3 regions of the Candidatus Stoquefichus sp. SB1 genome follow, and region 1 is predicted to be linked to each of the others. Evidence: predicted binding sites of a transcription regulator. Region 1 holds the regulator's gene; each other region holds the start of a gene.
What was found. Region 1 encodes HrcA, which represses chaperone genes, less so after heat shock. Its sites were predicted from a motif close to TTTTAGCACTNNNNNNNNNNNAGTGCTAAAA; they were not measured.
Positions count from the first base shown of each region.

Region 2: the regulator HrcA is predicted to act here: its motif matches at 5,600-5,630, upstream of BN1865_RS08405 (lactonase family protein).
Region 3: the regulator HrcA is predicted to act here: its motif matches at 2,143-2,173, upstream of BN1865_RS16780 (Hsp20/alpha crystallin family protein).

Region 1 is NZ_LN852692.1:183,578-191,733, reverse strand. Features, by position in the region: gene dnaK (molecular chaperone DnaK) at 1-1,021, opposite strand, end outside; gene grpE (nucleotide exchange factor GrpE) at 1,042-1,602, opposite strand; gene hrcA (heat-inducible transcriptional repressor HrcA) at 1,595-2,635, opposite strand; gene BN1865_RS00960 (hypothetical protein) at 2,751-3,155, opposite strand; gene BN1865_RS00955 (hypothetical protein) at 3,180-3,410, opposite strand; gene BN1865_RS00945 (hypothetical protein) at 3,950-4,198, opposite strand; gene BN1865_RS18250 (hypothetical protein) at 4,228-4,404, opposite strand; gene BN1865_RS18885 (hypothetical protein) at 4,795-4,929, opposite strand; gene BN1865_RS00940 (hypothetical protein) at 5,005-5,613, opposite strand; gene hemW (radical SAM family heme chaperone HemW) at 5,668-6,753, opposite strand; gene BN1865_RS00930 (L-serine ammonia-lyase, iron-sulfur-dependent, subunit alpha) at 6,753-7,958, opposite strand; gene holA (DNA polymerase III subunit delta) at 7,946-8,156, opposite strand, start outside.
Region 2 is NZ_LN852695.1:60,520-68,675, forward strand. Features, by position in the region: gene BN1865_RS08380 ([FeFe] hydrogenase, group A) at 1-674, opposite strand, end outside; gene BN1865_RS08385 (GTP pyrophosphokinase) at 768-1,469, opposite strand; gene BN1865_RS08390 (putative bifunctional diguanylate cyclase/phosphodiesterase) at 1,694-3,625, shown strand; gene BN1865_RS08395 (aminotransferase class I/II-fold pyridoxal phosphate-dependent enzyme) at 3,753-4,925, opposite strand; gene BN1865_RS08400 (Lrp/AsnC family transcriptional regulator) at 4,925-5,416, opposite strand; gene BN1865_RS08405 (lactonase family protein) at 5,655-6,686, shown strand; gene BN1865_RS08410 (GyrI-like domain-containing protein) at 6,786-7,280, shown strand; gene BN1865_RS08415 (MerR family transcriptional regulator) at 7,306-8,148, opposite strand.
Region 3 is NZ_LN852696.1:870,177-878,332, forward strand. Features, by position in the region: gene BN1865_RS16765 (sulfite exporter TauE/SafE family protein) at 1-319, shown strand, start outside; gene BN1865_RS16770 (helix-turn-helix domain-containing protein) at 357-713, opposite strand; gene BN1865_RS16775 (hypothetical protein) at 889-1,581, shown strand; gene BN1865_RS16780 (Hsp20/alpha crystallin family protein) at 1,624-2,031, opposite strand; gene BN1865_RS16785 (Cof-type HAD-IIB family hydrolase) at 2,244-3,107, shown strand; gene vanR (VanR-ABDEGLN family response regulator transcription factor) at 3,187-3,867, shown strand; gene BN1865_RS16795 (sensor histidine kinase) at 3,860-4,957, shown strand; gene BN1865_RS16800 (C39 family peptidase) at 5,031-5,786, shown strand; gene BN1865_RS16805 (GNAT family N-acetyltransferase) at 5,816-6,271, shown strand; gene BN1865_RS16810 (response regulator transcription factor) at 6,326-6,988, shown strand; gene BN1865_RS16815 (sensor histidine kinase) at 6,973-7,998, shown strand; gene BN1865_RS16820 (ABC transporter ATP-binding protein) at 8,040-8,156, shown strand, end outside.

The DNA of each region.
Region 1 (8,156 bases):
CTTCATCAGGGTTCACTGATTTATTAGGTTCTTTTCCTAACAATCTTTTTACTGAATCTTGAACAGCTGGAATACGTGTAGATCCACCAACTAATAAAACTTGATCAATTTCACTTGCATTCATACCTGCATCACTTAATGCTTGTTTAACAGGTCCTTCAGTACGTAATACTAAATCTTTTGTTAATTCATCAAATTTAGCTCTTGTTAAAGTTAATTCCAAGTGTAATGGTCCAGCAGCACCAGCAGAGATAAATGGTAATGAGATTTGTGTCTGCATCATACCAGATAAATCTTTTTTCGCTTTTTCAGCAGCTTCTTTTACACGTTGCATAGCCATTTTATCAGCACTTAAATCAACACCTTGGTCTTTTTTGAATTCAGCTACAATCCAGTTCATGATTTTTTCATCAAAGTCATCTCCACCCAAATGATTATCACCAGCAGTTGCTAAAACTTCAAACATACCATCAGCTAAATCAAGAATAGATACGTCAAATGTACCTCCACCTAAATCATAAACCAATACTTTTTGTTCTTTATCTAATTTATCAACACCAAATGCTAATGCTGCAGCAGTTGGTTCATTAATAATACGTTCAACTTCTAATCCAGCAATTTTACCAGCATCTTTTGTTGCTTGACGTTGTGCATCATTGAAATATGCAGGAACTGTAATAACTGCTTTTGTAACAGTTTCACCTAAATAAGCTTCTGCAGTTGCTTTTAAGTTTTGTAAGATCATTGCAGAAATTTCTTGAGGTGTGTATTCTTTACCATTTACATTTTCTTTATAGCTTGTTCCCATATGTCTTTTAACAGACATAACAGTATCTTTGTTTGTAACAGCTTGACGTTTTGCAGCTTCACCAACAACGATTTCTCCATTTTTGAAAGCAACAACTGATGCAGTTGTTCTTAAACCTTCAGGATTAGCAATAACTTTTGCTTCTCCATTTTCCATAACACTAACACATGAGTTTGTAGTACCTAAATCAATACCAATAATTTTATTTCCCATAAAATTCATCCTCCTTATATTTATTCATTGACTTTTACTAAAGATGCACGAATAACGCGATCTTTCAATTTGTAACCTTTTTGAAGTTCTTCAACCACAATGTTATGACCATAATTTTCATCATTTGCAGTCATAACTGCTTGATGGAAATTAGGATCGAATTCCTGACCTTGAGCTTCAATCACTTCTACACCATTCTTTTCTAGGATAGCCATTAATTGATCAAAAATCATTTGATATCCCTTTAAGAATGTTTGAATCTCCTCACTTGGATTTTCTACATTTAAAGAACGTTCGAAATTATCAACAACTGGGAGTAATTCCTCGATAAAAGACTGCATCATAAATTTCAATGAATTCTGATGTTCTTTTTCAAGTCTTCTTTTCAAGTTTTCCATGTCAGCAAAGACCTTATAATAATCTGTCTTCCATGTATTCACTTCTTCTTCTAGTTTAGCCAACTGACTATCTACTGATTCATCTTTTTTGTCTGCTTCTGCTGTCTCTTCTAATGTTTCATCAACAGTTTCTTCCTCAACATCCTTTTTCTTCTTTTCTGCCATTCTTTCACCTCTATTCATCATTTTCATCATCCTCTTCACTTAGCAGCACTTGCTCTAAGCTTTCTGAAATATACTCAACTAAAGAAACCACCTTTTCATAAGGCATACGCGTCGGCCCAATGACAGAAATTGATCCTTTAGACTCATTGCCTGTTTTAAATGATGCAGATATAACAGATACATCGCTCAAATCTTCTATTGGCGACTCACTGCCAATTCTCACACTGACACCTTCTTCTAAAGCAATTGGCTCTAAACTTTTCCATGACTGCGAATTTTCAAAAGCTGTAACCAAACGTCTCAACTTATTGACATCGTTATACTCAGGCTGATATAACAAATTTTCTTTACCCGAAAAATAAACATTACTATTCGCAAATTTCATGAAAGCTTCTAAAAATGCATTAAATAGAATCTCATGTTCTTTAATTCTTGCACTTAAGATTGGCTTTACATCTCGCTCTAAACGAAATGCCACCTGATTGATGGGCGTTCCATCCAATAATTCGTTCATGACATTCACACAACTTCTTAAATCTTCCAAATAAGCATTGTTTTTAACATTAAAGTTACGATTTTCAACATGTCCCTTATCAGTTACGATAATTGCTGTTACACTATGTGCAGTCAACGGAACAAGTGTAATATTCTGTAAATGTTCATAACCCGAATCCGGTCCTAAGGCAACTGTTGTTAAATGCGTTAATTCACTTAACATTTGACAACTTTCTTGAATAATTTCATTCAACGAACGATGCCGGTCACCTAAAATCGTTGCAACTTGATTTTTCACTTCATCATCAACATTTGGTTGCATAAGTGTATTCACATAGAAACGATAACCTTCTGTTGAAGGAATTCGACCTGAAGATGTGTGTGTCTTCTCTAAATATCCATGTTCTTCAAGGAAAGACATTTCATTACGTATCGTTGCACTTGAATAAGGCAGCTGATACTTTGCCATCAATGCCTTCGACCCAACTGGCTCGGCTGTTTCAACAAACTCTTCAACAATACATTTTAAGATAAGTAATTGTCTAGCTGTTAGCATACTCCAACCTCCTTTTAGCACTCTTTTTCCTTTTGTGCTAATTACATTATACTCATCATTTTAGCACTGTCAACCCTTTTGTGCTAAAAAATAAAAATAACTGAATCCAATTCAGTTATGATTTTGAAATACAAATATAGACAACACTTAGTAAAACATAAACAATTAAAAATAACACATTTCTGATATATGTTTTTATTATTTCTTGATGTTGCTTTTGGTTATAAGGCAAACTATCTTTTGACATATGTTTTAGATTCACATACATTGTCTTTCCAAACAAAACCCAAGCAATAAGAATATTGACAATAATTGAACTCACTAATTCAAACCAATCATAAGGTTGCTTTTTTGTTGTAACAATAAAAACATTCCATAATAGCACACTTATAGTCATTGTCACAAAGTTAATCATTTCTATTTTTTTACATTTCAATTGCTCTGCTCTTAAATCACTATAGATAATATATCCCAAAATCAGATAAATAATTATCATACAAACCGAAAACAAAATATTCATTGTTATCCCCCTCCAATAAAACAACTATAAAAAAGGAAAAATAATATCTATATATTCAATAATTCTTTGGCGATGTTTTTTAGATAACCCAAAAATAAGAATTGTTATACCAACAACATACATCCAACTTAACATTTCTATCACTTCTAATATATGACTTGGATAAACTCTCGAAAAATTGAATATGCCCAATCCAATTGCAACAAAAAATAATATTTTATCACTTAAAATGAACAACTTCTCACCTTTTTTCATAGTGCATACCTCCTAAACAAATCTATTTGATATTTCCTTGAATCAATGTAGATTTCTAAATAGATTCTATAATTCCTTAATTGATTAGATAAATACAAATATTTAATATTACTACTATCAAAAATATTTATTTTAAATAGTTTTAATAACTAAGATTCCTTATTATCTGGCACTTTATTTAAAATATAGAACAATACAGTTTCTATCAAAAGAGATGTAATGTTAAATACATTTAAATAAATACCATATACAGATCCAGGAGTATCATTTAAAAATGATACAATATTGACCATGAGTACAAAACAAATAATTGTTAGAAAGAAAATTAAAAGTTTTTTACTTTTCATTTAAAATTGAATCCTCCCATTAAAATCCTTTTATCATATCTATCTAGTGCATATGCAATTGCTCCACCATATTAAAATTTAATAATATCGTTATAAAACTAGCAACTGAAGAAGCCATGCCAGTATAAATTCCAACTTTAGTTATTGCACTAGTAATATATTGTTTCATTGTTTTCTTTCCGAAAAAGTTCACTAAAGTTTTGTACCCCATCCACCGACTAAATCTACAGGTAACAGCAGCTTTACTACATCAATAACACGCCCTGTTGTGTTTCTACTCCAATTTATACCATAACTACTCTCTAAATACATCATCTTTTCTTCTTCAATTTTTATATAATTTCTTGGCAAATTTATTATTAATTCCAAAACATTTGCATCGTTTTCTTTACCAAAATTTATATAAAATAGAGTTGGTGTATACTCTACTTTATACCACATTAATTCTTAAAACTCAATAACTCTAATAATCAGTCTAGACATATTTCTTTCTCATAGACAATTCTTGCAATGACTAGCATTGATTTTATCGCATTAATCTTTGTACCATCTGTAAAATGAAGCTGTTTATTGTCCAAAGAAACAAGATATTTATATAATACAAGATTCCCTTGTTCTGTTTCTTGTGTCAGTGTCCCTGAATCCATAGAAACAAGCGTCTCACTTAAGATTCCATACTTTTGGATATTGACTCCATTAATAGCAACTTTGATATTGATGTTTGTATATAGGCTTCTACAATCATTTGATCATCTTTGTTGGTACTGATTTCAGCGACTGTCTGACCTTTTTGAATCGTACCCCTTCTTTAACTGTAAAAAGATAATGAACTTATCCATCTTATGACTGATAGGCTTTTAACTATCTCTTAAATTCTACTAAATTAATTGTAAGGTTGTACGTGTATTTCCTGTTTCACTAATTAATTAAATTTTTGTTTGTTCTACCTGTGGAGAAGATTTGTGGATTTTAAGATATTACCTAAATATCAAAAAAGAATTATAATCTCATATCATAGACTATAATTCTTAAAGAGGTTATTTATTATTGATTTTTAATTCATTGTCTTTCTTTTTTTCATCGTCATGCTTTTTAATAACTTTTATTTTAAAGTAACAAACACCTATAATAATCATTGCCAAAACATTCAAAATGAGTGAAACTAAATTCATAATATCCATTTTAGAAATCATCATGTATTATCCTTTCTCATAAATCATTTCTTTAAATGAAAAATAATAACTTACCTAAAAATGATCAACTAAAGATAAATAGAGATCATGATATTGATAGCGTACTTCAAGCGAACCACCTTTTCCTATATTTTCAATTTCAAATTCTAATAAATCCTTACCCTCAATGAACATATTCATATCAGATTGTTTTAAAAAAAGAGCGCGAAAAGTAATATAGTTTTCTTCATATTCAAAAAAACAAAAAGCCTTCTTCTTCATTGTTTCATGAGTATCTAATAAATAATTTAAAGTCTCTACAAAGCAATCAATATTTTCACACTTAATTTCCTGAATCCCTATAATCATCACTGGAAGAAAATGACTATGTGAGATTTTAAAATATATTTTTTGATGGGATGAATCTTTTGGATAATCGACTTTTACAAAATAAATAAGCAAACCTTGATAAAAAATTAATAATATAAGCATTCCTAAATCTAAGACTTCATTTTCCATAAAATAACGAACTGTTATCCATATCAATATCATTTCTATTATTACAAAATAATATTTTATCAATTGAAAACATATATTTCTCACACCAAAATAGATAATAAAAAAACAGCTGACAATCAATGCTCCATTTAAAAATCCACTTAAATCATTCAGTATTTCTCCCATCATTAACCACCTTTTATTAATTTTGATACTTTGAAAAATATTTTTTAATTCTGATCAATCTAAAAAATCAACAAGAATTGTATTAAGATAATTCATTCCTAAAGATGTTGTTGTTAAGTAACCATCTTTTATTTCTAACATATTATAATGAAGATATTTTTGAATAGGTGTTTCAAATCGAATTAAAAAATCAATATCAAACAACTCATTCATCTCAGCAATGCAAATACCTTCAGTTAATCTTAGTCCCATCATGATTTTTTCGAATAATTCATCATCTTGTGAGAGTTTAATATCTTCAGATAAATAGTAATGGTTAAGATACTGAGTTAAACTTTTCGTATTTTCTAAACGATGATGTTTCTTTAGAGAATGGGCAGATAAACCTATACCATCATAATCCTGATAATGCCAATAAACCAAATTATGTAAAGATGGTTTTCCTTTATAATAATTACTCACTTCGTAATGAGTAAAGCCAATCTTTTTTAGGTTATCATTAATATACTGATACCAATAAGCATCCTGCTCATCATCCAAGGGCTGATAATTTTGATGATTAAGTAATGTGTGTTCTTCCAATATTAATGAATAAATAGAAACATGTGAAACATCTAAACATCTTATTTGCTCAATATCTTGTTGAAGATCATGAAGTGTCTGATGAGGCAAACCATAAATCAAATCAACATTTATATCTTTAATCCCTTTTTGTTTAGCAAGCGTTATCAATTGAATTGCCTGAGAAGCAGCATGATATCTTCCAATATGTTTTAAAAGATCATCATGAAATGTTTGAACCCCAATACTTAATCGATTCACATGATATTGTATAAACAAATCCAGTTTTTCTTCATCCATAGATTCAGGATTCACTTCAATTGTGAATTCCTTTATGGAATGACTAAGTGGCAGCAAAATATCAAATAACTTTTGAAGTTGTATTAAATTTAATGAACTAGGAGTTCCGCCACCAATATAAATCGTATCATAATCACCATTTAATCCTTTATCAGATATTTCATAAGATAAAGCATCTAAATATTGATCAACCCACTCTTCTTTATAAAAAACTTTACAAAAATCACAATATGTACAAATATGATCACAAAAAGGAATATGGACATAGAGTGATTTCATTATAAACCAAATTCCTTTGCTAAACCGCCTAATGAAGTTTCTTTATAAGCACTTGATAAATCTTTTCCTGTCTCTTTCATTACTTTCACAATCGTATCAAATGACACCTTATTTTTTCGTAGATATCCTAATTGCTTTGCCATCATAGCAGCATCTAAAGCACGCAAAGACCCATAACCATTTCTTTCAATGCATGGAATTTGTACATAACCACCAACTGGATCACATGTTAATCCTAAATTATGTTCAAGTCCCATTTCAGCAGCATATTCAATTAGAGAATTATTTAATTCATAAATCCAAGCCATGGTTGCAGCTGCCATTGCACAAGCTGTTCCTACTTCCGCCTGACAACCCCCATCAGCACCAGAAATCGTTGCATTTGTTTTCACGACATTACCAAACAAACCACCAACAGCCAATGCTTTAATTAAATCCTTTTTCTCAATATGTAATTGTTTATAACAATAATATAAAATAGCTGGCATAATACCACTAGCTCCACATGTTGGAGCTGTTACAATTTGACCCCCATCAGCATTTTCTTCAGCAACTGCATATGCATAACTAGAAATAAATAATCTTTCTCGATCTGCTTCACGACGTGTATTTTGTGCTTGTTGAAACATTGATTTTGCTACTCTTTTTAATTTTAACTGGCCATGGATAATGCCTTCTTTTTTAAGTCCATTTTCTACACTTTGAAACATCGCTTCTAAAATCGTTGAAAGATAATGATCAAAATCTTCACCTTCATTAACCAAAACATATTCATATAATGAAATACCATGGGTATCTACATAATTTAAAATTTCATCCATATTTTTTTGTTGATAAACCTGTCTTGGCTTTTCTTCCATATCACCTTTAAAAAGAATAGATCCACCACCAATTGAATACACTTCAATTGCTTTTATTTCCTGATCATCCTGATTATAAACATGAATAATCATACCATTAGGATGATAAGCTAAAGCATCACTTTTAAATGAAAAAGTAACAGGTTTAGGAGCAAACGTTTTTTCAATAATAAAATCAGTTAAATGTCCCTTCCCAGTTAAAGCTAAAGAGCCGTGTAAATCAACATGAAAACGCAAAGCATCTGGATATAACTCTAAAATTCTTTGGGCTGCTCTTTGGGGCCCCATTGTATGGGAAGAAGAAGGTCCCACACCTATCTTATATAATTCTCTTAATGATTCCATTCACTATTTCCTCCTAAACGCATTAAAAATAATTCTAATCCTCGATATCTATCAATCTTACCAGTCTTAATCTGAACATCAAGTTCAGATAATTCATCAATTTTCTTTAAAAGTTCCTGGATATCATAATCTTTTCCATCTTGTCTAACATATTTAAGTCGATATGGATTTAAAGATAAAATTTGACCAATTTCTCGA
Region 2 (8,156 bases), on a different contig from region 1:
GTACAAGGTGTTACTGCAATATTGACAATTTTTGTTGGATCTAAATTCATTTTTTTAGCAAAATATGTTTTAACAGTTGGTCCTTGCATACCAATTGGACTCTTAGCTGTTGAAAGATGTTCACGCATATCAGGATGATATATTTCTAAATATTTCACCCATGCTGGACAACAACTTGTGAATTGTGGTAAAGGCTTTGTTTGATTTGTTAAGCGACGTATTAATTCTGTACCTTCTTCCAAAATTGTTAAGTCCGCAGAAAAATTTGTATCTAAAACAAATTGACCTCCCAGTTTTCTTAGTAATGCAACCATTTTCCCTTCCACAAAAGAACCATCAGGCATTCCAAATTCTTCACCTAATGCTATTCTGACTGATGGAGAAGTATTAAAAATAATGATTTTATCAGGATTTTTCATTTCTTCTTGAACCAATGGATATTCATAAGTTTCATGAATACTTGATACTGGACATACATTTGCACATTGTCCACAATTGATACAGACAGCTGTATCTTGTGTATCCTCTAAACGATATGTTCCATGAACGCCAATATAATCTTGACAAATTGTTTTACATTGACCACATCGAATGCATTTCTCTTCATCTCTTTGAATTGATGGATTATCACATTCTATTGGTACACGAATATCCATTCCTAAATGTTTACTCATACTCTATCCTCCTATAAATAGTAATCGTTACTATTATTATATCATTGTGACAAATATTGTCAATTTAAAAAGAAATCGTAATGATTATTTTCATTACTGATTCCTTTGTCCGTGATTTAAACGATTATATATATTTTGCATTTTATGATCTAATTCAGATATATCAATTGCACACTGGATTAACTCATCTTTAATATCTTCTGGAACATTATTCTCAGTCTTATATCTTAATCTATGTTCTAAGGAAGCCCAAAAATCCATCGCAATTGTTCTAAGTTGTACTTCTACATGAATAGGTTGTGCTCCTTCTGCTAAAAATATAGGCACCTCTAATACCAGATGTAAACTTCTATAACCATTAGGTTTGGGATTTTGAATATAATCCTTTATCTTGATAAGTCTAATATCATCTTGATCAATTAACAATTGTGCTACCACATAGACATCATCTATATAATTACAAATCACTCGAATTCCAGCAATATCATGAATATGATTCATAATCTCTTTTTCAGTTAATGTAATATCTTTATCAATTGCTTTTTTAATAATACTTTCTGGTTTCTTTAACCTAGATTCAATATGATGAATAGGATTATGATCAAACTTTACTTTAAATTCAGAATCTAATATTTCCAACTTTGTTTGAATCTCTTTAATCCCTGCTTCATAAATTTGTTGCATACGCAATAAGCTATTCACATTACTAAAAACTGGACTTTTAATAACCTGATTCAAAATATCTTTTTTTAAATTTTTGTTATCTAATAATCTTAATTTTTCTTTATTTACCATTTCTAATCACCTTACTACTATTTAATACAATAGACATGAACTCATAGTGAACTTATACTTCACAAATGAAGTATGAAGATATAATATTACTTTTTCATTAATTAACTCTTCTTTTACTAAAAATTAACAAATCATAACGATTAATCCGTCTAATAACTTTGTATTCCCTATATTTAATGTTATAATAAAATCAGTGTAAAATATCATGAATAGGAGGAGATTTTTTGTCTTGGAATATAGTTCCTGAGTGTGTATCTATCATTATTCTTATGATCATATGGATATACTCAAGAAAAGGAAGTGCTTTACCAACTTTAAAGAATCAACTTTTCCAAAGTTGCTTTCTGATTACTTTTTGTGCAATGGCAACAAATATTTTATCTACTGTAATGATTCAATATCTGCATTTATTTCCTATTTGGTTAACTGAACTCATAACAACTCTTTATTTCATTTGTACACCACTTATGGGAATGATTTATTTTCTTTATTCTGCTTCTATTATTTATGATAATGATTACTTATTCAAAGTTATGTTGATGGGAAGCATTCCTGGTATAGGTTATGTTATTTTGGTTTGTTTAAACCCTGTTCTTCATCTTTTATTTCAATTAGATTCAATTAATGGTTATACTCGTGGTTCATTAATTGCTGTTACTTATATTATTTTTTACATATATTGCATAGCAAGTGTCATTATTGTCATGATTAATAAAAAGAAGGTTGATTATCAAATTTATAAAATATTAACAACCTTTCCAATCATTGCTGTTATCGTTATTATTATTCAACAAATTTATCCAACTATTATTTTATCTGGAACTGCAGCAACAATGGCTTTATTAATTATTTATTTACATTTACAAAATAAGCAATTAACAATTGATTCAATTACGAATCTCCCTAATCGTTCTGAATTATTTTCTATGATGGAAATCTTAATTCATAAAAATAATCAAGCTCCTTTTATTCTTATGGTTATTTCTTTAAGAGATTTTAAAAGAATTAATGAGATCTATGGTCAATTAAAAGGAAATGAATTTTTAAAAATAATTTCACAATTTTTATGTACTATCACAAGTCGAAATCACGTATATCGTTTTAATGGTGATGAATTTGCTATTCTCATTCCAGGTGATTCCCAAGAAGAGGTCAAGTCTATTACTCATAAACTGACTGAGAGAATGAATCATTCCTGGCAACTCCATGATTATCGAATTCATATTTCTACAGTTATTGGTATCGCAAGTTATCCTTCTAGTGCTATCACTGCTGAAAAGTTAATTACAGCAGTTGAATATGCTGTCATTCAGGCAAAACATGATCCCCATAAAGACATTTATTATTGCGATTTAGAAATGATGAATTCTATTTCTAGACGTGATGAAATTATTCAAATATTAAAAGATAAGATTGCTGATAAAAGTTTTGAACTCTATTATCAGCCAATTATTAATATGGAAACTGGAAAATTTCAATATGCTGAATCTTTACTCAGAATACCTGATTCACCTCTAGGACCTTTATATCCAGATGAATTTATTCCGATTGCTGAAGAAACAGGATTAATTATTGAAATGACATATCAAATCATTGATAAAGTTTGTCAATTTATTCAATTACTGATTAATGATAATATAGAGATGACATCTATTCATATTAATTTTTCTGCTTCTCAATTTAATGAAGATAATCTTGTTGAAAAAGTAATAAATATTATTGAAAAAAATCAAATTCCTTTTTCCAAAATTAAAATTGAATTTACTGAAACAACTATTGCTAAAAACGTTCAGTTGGTGACTGACTTTACCAATACCTTAGCTCAAAAAGGTATCCGCATGGGTCTTGATGATTTCGGAACAGGTTATTCTAATATTGCATCAGTTCTTGATATACCGTTTGGAACAATTAAATTAGATAAGAGTTTAATATGGTCAGCTATTGAGCATCCTCGTTCTGCTATTATTGTAAAAAACTTAACACGTGCTTTTCAAGATTTAGGATTATCAGTTGTTGCTGAAGGAGTTGAAAATGAAGAACATGTACAATTGATTAAAGATTGTCATATTGATTATGTACAAGGCTTCTATTATGCACGTCCAATGGATAAAGAACAAACAATTAAATTTCTTAAAGAAAAATGCATCTCTAATTAATTGAGGTGCATTTTTTCTAGATTCATTAGACTCTCTTTTGCAAAGAAATGTCATGATTTCTACATCTGTAAGACTCTAAAACGAAACAAAATCATATATATTTTTCAGTTAGAACATTAATATTATTCTAGTGATTTCTCATCTTATCCACAAATTCTTTGATTTTTATAGTTGCAACTTTTAATTCTTCTATACTATAAGCATAAGATACACGAATAAAACCTTCACCCGCTGGTCCAAAAGCAGTACCAGGAACACAGGCTACTTTTTGATCATCTAATAGTTTTTCACAAAACTCATCTGATGTTAACCCTGTTGATTTAATACATGGAAAAACATAAAATGCACCTTGTGGTTTAAATGTTTCTAGTCCCATATCATTAAATGCCTTGACTAAGAAATTTCTTCTTGTTTTATATGAATCACGCATTTTTAAAACTTCATCCTCACAATGTCTCAGACCTTCAATAGCACCATATTGAGCAGGTGATGGAGCTGACATAATAACATATTGATGAATCTTATTCATCGCTTTTGTAAGTACTTCATTGGCTAAAGTATATCCTAAACGCCATCCTGTCATCGCAAATGCTTTTGAAAAACCACTAACAACTATGACTTGATCTTTAATTTCATCAAATGACGCAATTGAACAAAATTCCTCCTCATAACTTAATTCAGCATAAATTTCATCAGATAAAACAATCATTCCTGATTCTTTAATAATGGGAACAATTTTTTGATAATCTTCTTTTGTCATAAAACCACCAGTTGGATTAGATGGATAATTCAACAAAATAGCTTTCGTTTTAGGAGTAATAGCTGCCTTCAACAACTCTGGCGTCAATTTGAACTGATCTTCATGACGTAAATTAATAGGAACGGGAATTCCTCCTGCTAATTCTACTCCAGGGGTATAAGCAACATAGCCAGGATCCAGAACAATCATTTCATCACCAGGATTAAGAATAGCACGAATTGCAATATCAATTCCCTCAGAGCCACCCACTGTCACAATACAGTTCTTATCAGCATGATAAGTGACTCCAAATCTTCTTTGATAATATTGACAAATTTCTTCTCTTAATTCTAGAAGTCCTTGATTTGCTGTATAGAAAGTACGCCCTTTTTCAATAGAATAGATCGCAGCTTCTCTAATTGCCCAAGGTGTTGTAAAATCAGGTTCACCAACCCCTAAAGAAATAACTCCTTCCATTTGTGAAGCTAAATCAAAAAACTTACGAATTCCACTTGGCTTAATGACTTTCACTCTGTCACTTAAAACATCTTCATAATTCATTATGGAGTCACCACCAATCTATCATTTTGACCATCTTCATCCTCAATCAAAACAACACCATTATTCTTATATTGCTTTAACACAAAATAAGTCGATGTCCCAGTTACACCATCAAGACAAGCTAACTTACTAGCCACAAAATGAGCAACCTCCTGCATTGTCTTCCCTTTTACAATAGCAACAAACTCAAAACTACCACTCAATAAATACATTGTATCAATTTCATCAAATTTATAAATATGACTAGCAATACGATCATATCCATATTCTCTTTCAGGACTTGCATTAATTTGTATTAATGCAGTAACGATTTCTGTATTTGTTAAATCCCAATTGACAATTGTATGATACCCACAGATAACTTTTTGTTTTTCTAACTCTGTTAATCTTTCAATTACATTATCTTTCGTTTCATCTAAGGCGGCCGCTAGGTCAGTAATCTTCATCCTCGCATTTTTTTGTAACAAACTTAATAATAATCTATCTTCCATAACGCTTCCTCCTTTAATATAGTATTTATTGTATTACATTTTCTTCCATTAGGAAAGCATTTCTTTTCATTAACAACAAGAAATCTATCATTTAATTTCCTAAAAACTAAAATTAAGACAATAAAATTTATCTTTATTCATAAATTTACATTCACTTTATAATTTACAAGAAAAGTATTTCTCTATTAGTAAATATCATATGATTGTGATAAAATAGATTTATGAAAGGGGTTATATTATGAAAGTATTCTACGTTTCAAGTTATGGAAAAAACAACGATAAGGGAATTTATATAATGAAATTTGATGAAGAAACATTAGAAATGAAAAGAGTTCAACAAATTTTAACAAAAGACTTCCCTTCTTATATGATTACCAAAAATCATGTCCTTTATGTTGCTTATAAAAATGCAAGTTCTCACAATGATGGTGGAGGCATTGGAAGTTTTACAATTCACTCTGATGAATTAATTCTTAATAATAATTATAGTTCAAGTGGACGTTCTTATACTCATTTATGCGTTGATGAAAAGGATCGTTATATTTTTGCAGCAAATTACCATGTTGGTGCGACTGCTTCATATCAATTAGAAAATGGTATTATTACTCAAAAAATATGTGCTGTACATCATAAGGGACTTGGTCCTGATCTATTAAAAAGACAAACTGGACCCCATGCTCATTGTGTTGGTATAACTCCTGATCAGCAATTCGTTTATTCGGTTGACTTAGGAGCTGATAAAGTTGTTATGTATCGTTACAATCAGGGTGTGCTATTAGAAGATACTGACTTTACTTTAAACATTGTTCCTGGTTCAGGTCCACGACATATGCTTTTTTCTCCAGATGGACGTTTTGCATATTTAGTTAATGAAATTGCTAATAATATTATGGTTTTTAAATATATTGAAGGACGCTTTAATTTAATTCAGGCTATTCATTGTTTACCTAGACATTTTAAAGGATTTTCTAGTGCGTCTGCCATTCGAATGACATCTTCTGGAGAACATTTGTTTGTTTCCAATCGTGGTCATGATAGTATTGCAATGTATCGTGTGAATAAAGAGACTGGTAAGATTTCTTTACTTTATATGGTTCATACAGGCAAAGGGCCTCGTGATTTTAATATTATTGATGATAAGTATTTAATTGTTGGTTGTCAGGAACTGAATTGTTTACAAGTTTTAACTTTTGATGAAGAGGCTGAGAAATTACTGATGAGTGATTCTTCTATTGAACTTCCTGCCCCAGTTTGTATTGCTTTTGAATAGTTCTCCATTTGGAGAACTTTTTCTATCCTCAAAGAACAGAAATAAAGAGGAATCTTTTTCTTTTCTTCATTATAATTGAAGTATGGAGGTTATAAGAGAATGGAAGAAATGAGAATCGAAAAGAAAGAGAGTTTTCAAATTATTGGTTTTCCTATTCATACAACAAATCGTAAAAAACAGGCTTCAAAAGCTATTTTAGAACATTGGAAACAATTTCATGAAGCGAACTTCATTGACCAATTGATTCCGCTTATGGATCAAAAAGATGATGGAATATTAGGTGTTAATGTTTATAATGTTGATAAAGATGATGCTAAAAAATTGGATTATTATATCGCTGTGGCTAGTTCTAAGACAGCAAATGATTTAGTTACTTATCAAGTGCCTGAATGTTTATGGGCAATTTTCCCTTGTACTACTGATACAATTGGAAAAACAGAAGTGATGGCAATTTCTAAATGGTTACCTAAATCACAATATAAACCTTTAAACTCAGGCTATATCACTGGGAAAATGAAATCTCAGGCACCTGATATTGAATATTATGGTCAAGATCATTATGCTGAAGTTTGGATTGCTGTAAGAAAAAAATAAAAAACGTACAATGTACGTTTTTTTATTATAGTTTTCTAACAGGAAATTGAATTTCCGTTAACCATTCATCCTCACTATCCTTATTCCAAATACCATCTATATAAGATTCTCTTTGATAACCAATAATTTCATATCCACTTTCCTCAATAAATTGAACTATCGCTTCATATGCTTTTGGTAATGTATAATAAGGTCCTTTATGTAAAACACATGCAGCTAGTTCAACTGCTGGAAGAACCTTGAACTGAACAAGTTTAGTATCTTCAGGCTTTTGAGTGATAGCTTCACAAATCTCAGCATGAATATCTGATTCACGATATTCCTCATCATAATAAATTGTAAAACAGTATTCAGGAATTGCACATTCACAACCAGCTTTTTCCATTTCACTTCCCATTGCTGGCATACATTCAAAAAGATCCTCATAACTATCCATATGCACCTGCATAGAAGCGACAATTACTTCTGGTATAGATTTCATAACAACACGATAGTCACTATTCATACAATTGCCTGCAAGGTATCCTTCCACACATGCAATTTGTTTTTGAATATGTACCATCTCTTGTAATAATTCACATTTCTTTTTTATTAACAAATCTTTTTCTGAAATACCTTCACTTGCTTTTTTAATTTCTTCCAATGAAAAGCCTAATTCACGCATTGCTAAAATTCTATGTAATTGTGGTAATTGAGCTGAAGTATAATAACGATAACCATTAATCTCATCTACATACTCTGGTTTTAATAAACCAATATCGTCATAATGTCTTAATGCTTTAATAGTGACTCTATTCATTTGTGCAAACATACCTATTTTATATAACTTCTGAGGTAACTTCTCTACATAACAATTTTCTCTACTCATCCTTGATT
Region 3 (8,156 bases), on a different contig from region 1:
TGGATTTATTGGTGCAGGTGGCGGAATGATGTTATTATTAATTTTAACATCTGTACTTCAATATGAACTGAAAACAGCAGTTGGAACAAGTGTGTTTATTATGGCCTTTACTGCTTTTACAGGTGCTGCATCACATATGTATATTGGTGGTTTTCCAGATTTAGAAGCATTAATTGTATGTATCATTGCGACTCTTGTTGGGGCCAGAGTCGCTGCTTTGTTTGCAAATAAGGCAGAACCAAAAGTGTTAAATCAGGCAACTGGAGTTGTTTTAACAGTTTTAGGATTGGCTATGGTAGTCACAAAATATTTATTTTAGATGAAAGTATAAAAGTTATCCGTTGAATGGATAACTTTTATTTTTGCTTATCTTTACGCATATGTTTGAGTGCTTTATCTAAAAAATCAATTCCTTGCATATAAAAAATATTTTCATCTTTATTAAGTGATCTGATTGTTTGACAAACTCTTGCTTCATCTTTACCTTGAATTAATAAATCAAGATTACCATGATCATGAAGCCCTAACAGGTGATTAAGATCAATATCTAATAATTGACAAATATCTCTTAATACATCTAATGGCGGATAACAGGTGTCATTGACATATGTTGAAAATGTCTTTGGATTAATATTGAGTTGATCAGCTGCTGCTTTTTGTGTTAAATTTTTCTGTTCTAATCGAGCAGCAATAATTTTACCAATTTTCAACATAGCTTTTCACCTCTTTTATATGATTATAACGAAAACTCATTAAAATCTGTGAAATATCTATTTAAAATAGAATTATATTTGATAACTATTTAAACTGCTGATATAATAAAAATATCAAACATATACAAATGTAAGTATAGAAGGAGTGAAAAATATGTACATATATGATTTTCTAATGTCTTTAGATCTATTTCAAAAAGATAAACTACCAAATCTTGAACGTTTTATTAAAAATGCAATTTATTATGGTATCAATACAAAAGATGAACTTAATGAAAGAGAAATATCCTATAATGGAGATGATCAAAATTATCTTGTTTATTCATTAGGTAAAAATACACATAAACTTTATTCTATTGGTATCGATCAGGAATTAAATTATATTCAAGAATTAACTAAAGAGCCTTTGAAAATACCAAGAGCATCGATGATTTATGTTGATACAGCCATTTTTGAAGCTATCAGATTATATGATGAACTCACAAGATATCCTGATTCACAAGCTTTTTTTGATTTCACATTAAATTATGATATCCAGCTTATGACAAGTCTTTATCAGGATAATCATTTTGAATATAAACCAGCCCTTGTTTATTTTCATAATAATCCCATTGAAAGAGACATTGCTCAAGCTCAATTTGTTTATTTTATAAAAAAATATGCTCAGCATCGCTTAAAGAATGCCAAAGCTAAAGGAACATACATTTATCATAATTTTGATGCTGTTTTAAAAAATACATTATTAAGTTATGATGCCATTCAAGAAAGGGGATATAAAGTATCAGAATATACCCATATTCCTAATGAAGAATTTGATGATTTTTTACAACAAATCTTTTATTTACCACATTATATGAAAGAAGAATAAAAAAACAGCTAGGAAATTAATTATCCTAGCTGTTTTCACCATTTATTCAATAGAAATATATTTCTTTTCTTCAACTTGTTTAACTGTATCTTTAGGAATAGAAATCTTTAACTCACCATTATCAAATGATGCTTTAATATCTTCTTCTTTGATACCTTCACCAACATAGAAGTTACGACTGCAACTTCCACTATAACGCTCACGTCTAATCACATGACCTTCATCATCTTTTTCTTCATTATCAATATTTTTTGTTGCATTGATAATCAAGTAACCATCTTTTAATTCCATTTGGATATCTTCCTTTTTATAACCAGGAAGTTCCATATTCATTAAATACTGTCCATCTTTTTCAACAATATCAGTACGCATTGCATCAACTGATGAATAATTAAATGGATCATGGAATAAATCATCAAACATATCACTAAATGTAGGTAGGAATTTCATAAAATATCGCCTCTTTCTTTTTTACCACCATAATTCTCAATACACTATTGAGAAATGAAACAACTACCTCATTAGGGGATCTCCCTAACTACAATTATATTATACCACTCTTTTTAGCACTGTCAAGCATAGAGTGCTAAAAATTTCTATATTTGTAAATTTGATTTTTTATTCGAGGAGTTATGATATGATTTTATCAGGAGTGTGATTATATGATAAAACTTGTTGTAAGTGACATGGATGGAACATTAATTAATCATCAAAGTCAAATCTCGCCAGCTAATTTAAAGGCGATTCATCAATTACAGGCATCTGGTATAGAATTTGCAATTGCAAGTGGTAGGGATTATCAGGGGGTACGTTCAGTTTTAGATCGTTATGATATTCATTGTAGTGCGATTTTAGGAAATGGAGCACAATACTGTGATGAGAATCATCAAATTGTTATGGATTGTTATTTGAATAAAGATGTATGTTTCAATATTGTTTCTATTTTTGAAGCAGCACATATCCCTTATATGATTTTTACAACACAGGGATTTTATACTGGCTTAGAGCCTCAATTTGTTAAAGATATGTTTATAGAAAGAGCTGTTCGCCGTTTTCATAGTCGACCTGAAGATTATGCTGACCAGGGTGCTTTTGCGATGTCTCCTTGTAATCAATTACAAAAAATAAATCATTTTGAGGAATTTTTAAAACGTGATTTAGATATTATTAAGGTTGAAGCTTTTTCATTAGATGCTAAGGATATTCCACCGACAAAAGAACAACTAGCACAAATTCCTACAATTTCTTATCTATCTTCTTTTGATGATAATGTTGAAGTAACAGATGAGAATGCACAAAAAGGCTATATTCTTAAAAAAGTTGCACAGCTTAAACATATATCTATTGACGAAATTGCTGTTTTAGGTGATGGCATGAATGATTTAAGCATGTTTGAAGAATTTCCTTGTTCCTTTGCACCTATGAATGCTGAGGAAAGAATCAAAGAATTGGCTCATTATATTGTGAGTGATTGTGAAGAAGATGGTTTTGCTGAAGCTATTGATATGATACTGAAGGATTTTTAAAAGAAATCCTTTTTTTCTTAATAGATTCTTAATAAATTCATATCAATAATGTAATATAATGTAGAAAAGGGGTGGAATTATGAATATACTTGTTGTTGATGATGAAAAAGAAATTGCTGATTTAGTAGAACTTTATCTCAAAAATGAAGGATATACAGTTTATAAATTTTATAATGGAACCCATGCACTTGCCTGTGTTGATAAAGAAGAGATTGATTTAGCAATTTTAGACATTATGCTACCAGATATAGATGGTTTAACCATTTGTCAAAAAATAAGAGAACATTATAATTTTCCCATTATTATGTTAACTGCTAAAGAAACAGAAATTGATAAAATTACTGGACTGACAATAGGGGCAGATGATTATGTCACAAAACCATTTCGTCCATTGGAATTAATGGCACGTGTCAAAGCCCAATTAAGACGTTATACATCAATGCCATCACTTCAAAAGGAAACAGTGATTACTATTGGAGCATTAACGATTGATCAAACAAATCATCAATGTACTTTAAATAATCAGCCTCTATCATTAACACCTACAGAGTTTTCAATTCTTTATTTATTATGTTCGCATAAAGGGAAAGTTGTGAGCGTTGATCAGATATATCAAGATCTATGGGGTGAGAAATATTATACAAATTCAAGTAGTTCTGTTATGGTTCATATTCGTCATTTAAGAGAGAAAATGAATGATTCAGCAGAAAATCCTAAATATATTCAGACAATCTGGGGAGTAGGTTATAAAATTGGCTAAAGATTATACAAGTAAATTTCAAAAAGAGATTTTAAAGAAGCATTTAATCATTGCAATTATATCTATTGTATTAATGTTATTGTTTTATTTTTTTGTTGATCATTTTTATAATGGTGCTGCAATTAATTTTATTCAAGAGATATTTGGTTGGACATTTGCTAATTTTATTTTAAAAAATCAAAGTGCTTTTGTATTTATGACGTTATTAATTGTTCTTTTATTGAATTCATTGATTGTAGAAGTTTATGCCATTCAAAAAATTTCCCATGTCTTTTCTCAAATGAAAATATTATTTCAAAAAGATAATCAAAGAATTATATTGGATGAATCATTATTTGAGTTAGAAAATGATTTAAATGAATTAAAAATTGAATCTATTGAAAATGAAAAAAAAGCAATTAAAGAAGCTCAACATAAAGTTGATATGATTGCTTATTTAGCTCATGATATCAAAACACCTCTAGCATCAGTTATTGGGTATTTATGTTTATTAGATGAAACAGATGATTTACCCGATGATTTACGTCATAAATATACACATATGACATTAGAGAAGGCATATCGTTTAGAAAAACTGATTAATGAGTTTTTTGATATTGCAAAATTAAATCAAACATATAGTTCATTACATAAAGAAGATATTAATTTATATTATTTATTAGAGCAAATGAAAGAAGAATTCTATCCAATTATGAATCAAAAAGGACAAGTCATTGATATTCAGGTTGAACCTTCTATGATGATTTATGCAGATGCTAATAAAATAGCTCGTGTTTTTAATAATATTTTAAAAAATGCATTTTATTATGGTGATAAAAATACAACAATATCAATTGTTGGAAAACAGGATGATGTTTATTCACATATTTTATTTAGAAATATAGGAATAACTATCCCAGAAGATAAACTACAAACAATATTTGAACAATTTTATCGTTTAGATGAATCACGTTCTTCTGCAACTGGTGGTTCAGGATTAGGATTATCTATTGCGAAAATGATTGTTGAACAGCATCAGGGATTTATCAAAGCTGAAAGTCAAAATCATATTACAACATTTGAAGTTTTGATTCCACTTTTACCACTTTAATAAATTCTTAAGAATTTGTTAAACAAATTTATTGTTTTTTCTTCTATACTTGATTTGTATGGAGGAAAATTGTATGAAAAAAAAGATTGTTATTGGTATTGTGATTGTGATGATACCTTTCTTGATTTTAATTTTAGATCATTTTGTTTTAAATGAGGATCTTCATTTAGATAGTTTTTATGACAGTTCAAAAGAATGGTCATATATTACAGAACATCAAAATGAGTATCCTCTTTCCTTATTAAAATTAGCAATGCATAATAAAGAAACAATTCCTTTTGTTGCACATTATCCTCAAAATTCATCTAAAAATCTTTCTATGAATGTTCAAGATGACTTAAAAACAGGTGGAATTCCACTTTTGCTGCAATGGGATGAACGTTGGGGATATAAAAATTATGGTGATAATATTATGGCTATCAATGGATGTGGACCAACTTGTTTGTCAATGGTTGTGAGTTATCTCAAACAAAATGGACAATATCATCCCTATTGCATTGCTCAATTTGCAAGAGGGAAAGGTTATTATAGTGAAAGCGGAACGGCTTGGGGTTTAATGAATCAGGGAGCAAAGTCATTTGGTATAAAGGTTGAAGAATTAGGATTGGATGAGGAAGTGATTAAAGAAAAGTTAACTGCCAAGAATCCAATTATTTGTAGTGTTTCAAAAGGAACCTTTACAACTGAGGGACATTTTATTGTTTTACGTGAATATAAAAATGGGTTGATTTATGTTAATGATCCTAATAGTCGTGAAAAAAGTCAGAAGGGTTATACTTTCAAAGAATTAAAATATCAAATTAAAAATTTATGGGCTTATTCATTATAGCATGCTATAATCTGATAGAGGTGACAGATGTGGAAATTCGACAAGTTCCTTATACCGATTATGATTTGCAAACATTGGTACAAGAGTTAGATGATTTCTTTTTAAATGCCTGGGGACAACAAGTGGCTGGACGTTATCAAAGTTTGCATCAGCTTTCTTTGATGGCTTATGAGTGTGTTTGTTATGAAAAGGAACCTATAGGGTGTGGCTGCTTAAAACATATTGATGCTCAGAATGTAGAAATCAAGCGAATGTATGTCCGTGCCAAATATCGTCGACAAGGTGTAGCTACGCAAATATTGCAACATTTAGAAACTGTTGCAATAAACAATGGATATCGTTATTGTCTTTTAGAAACAGGAAAAGATATGCAGGATAATATATTGTTTTATGAAAAATGTGGGTATTATTTGGTTGATAATTTTGGTGATTTTATTGGTGATGATATTTGTATATGTATGAAGAAAGATTTGAATAGCAACTAGCTATTCTTTTTTTGACTCCATATATGTTACAATAAGGATAAAGGGGGAATGAAAATGATACTTATCGTAGAAGATGATCTGGGGATACAAGAAACATTAAAAGATTTATTAATGATGAAAGGCTATCAGGTCCAACAGGCTTATACAATCAAAGACGTTTTAAAGAAGGAATTAAAATCATTTGAACTGATTATTATTGATATTCAATTGCCAGATGGTAATGGTGTCACTTTATGTCAACAAATCAGACAAATTTCACAAGTTCCGATCTTATTTTTAACTGCTAGAAATGATGAAGAAACAATTGTTGAAGCTTTAAATGCAGGTGGTGATGATTATATTACAAAACCTTTTAGAGCCAATGAATTACTTGCAAGAATGCAAAGTATATCACGTCGTGTTATCAAAAATAAAGAAATCATTGAAACTGATGATTTAGTAATTGATATGAAAAAATATCAGATCTTTAAAAATAATGAAGAGATTGTTTTAAGTGCAATTGGTTATGAAATCTTATTTTTAATGGTCCAAAATCAAGGGATTGTTGTGACAAGAGAAAGATTAATAGAATTTATTGAAGAGCGAACAGGAAATTATATTGAAGATAATACAGTGACAGTTCATATGAAAAGATTAAGAGAAAAATTAGGAACATATCAAGGGCGAGACTACATTGAGACAGTAAGGGGGATTGGTTATCGATGGAAAAACGTATAAAGAAAAGTCAAACTCTTTATTCCTTAAGTTTTATATTGTTTTTTATTTGTATCATATGTTTATCTAGTTTGGGATTATGGTTCCCTGATTCCTATCTTTTTTCATGTATTCTCATATTATCTATCATTGCTTTAATAGCCCATTGTTTTTATGTTTCACATTTAAAATCATTATTATTGACGCTGATTAAAATGACTCAAATGATTATTGATCAAAAGGATGATTTATTTCCCATTATTGATGGAGAAAGTTATATTGCTGTTTTATCATCCCATTTACATTTATTAAATCAAAGAATGCAAGGAATGATAGCCTATTTAAACTTAGAAAAACAAAATTTAAAGATCTTTATAGAAGATATTTCTCATCAAATCAAAACACCATTAACCGCAATGTTTTTAAAAGAAGATATCTTATTAGAAATAACTAATGGACAACAGCATCAAATTGTTGAGCAAATTATCTTTCAAACAGAACAGATTCATCATTATATAGAATCATTATTACATCTCGCTCAATTAGAATCACAAACAATTGTTTATCATAAAAAAGAATATATGTTTGATGAATTACTAAATAGTATCCAAGAACATTTATTACCATTAATGGAAAAGCATGATGTTTCATTTTTTATACAAAATGAAAAACAAATGATTTATTGTGATTTTCAATGGATGAGTGAAGCATTAGAAAACATCTTAAAAAACTGTATTGAGCAAATTGATCATTCCCATATTCATATTTCTTATCAACAACAATCCTCTTATAATAAAATCATTATTCATGATCATGGAAAAGGTTTTTTGCCAGAAGATATTCCCCATATTTTTGAGCGATTTTATCGTAATCAATATCAAAATCATCAAGGTATCGGGATTGGTCTTTCCATAACGAAACAGATTATTGAAGATCATCATGGCACTATTCAAATTAATAATGATCAAGGCGCAGTGTTTGAAATCCTATTACCTCAAAAAGAAACAAAAAGTAAGTATCCAGTCACTATCTAGTCAGAATAAACGATTATAGTAGATAGTAGGAGGGAAGAATGATGGCACTATTAGAATTAAAGGATGTAAGAAAGAGTTATGGTTATGATGAAAATAAGGTAGATGCAATTTCTCAAATCAATATCACAATTGAGGAAGGAAGTTTTGTCGCTATTGTT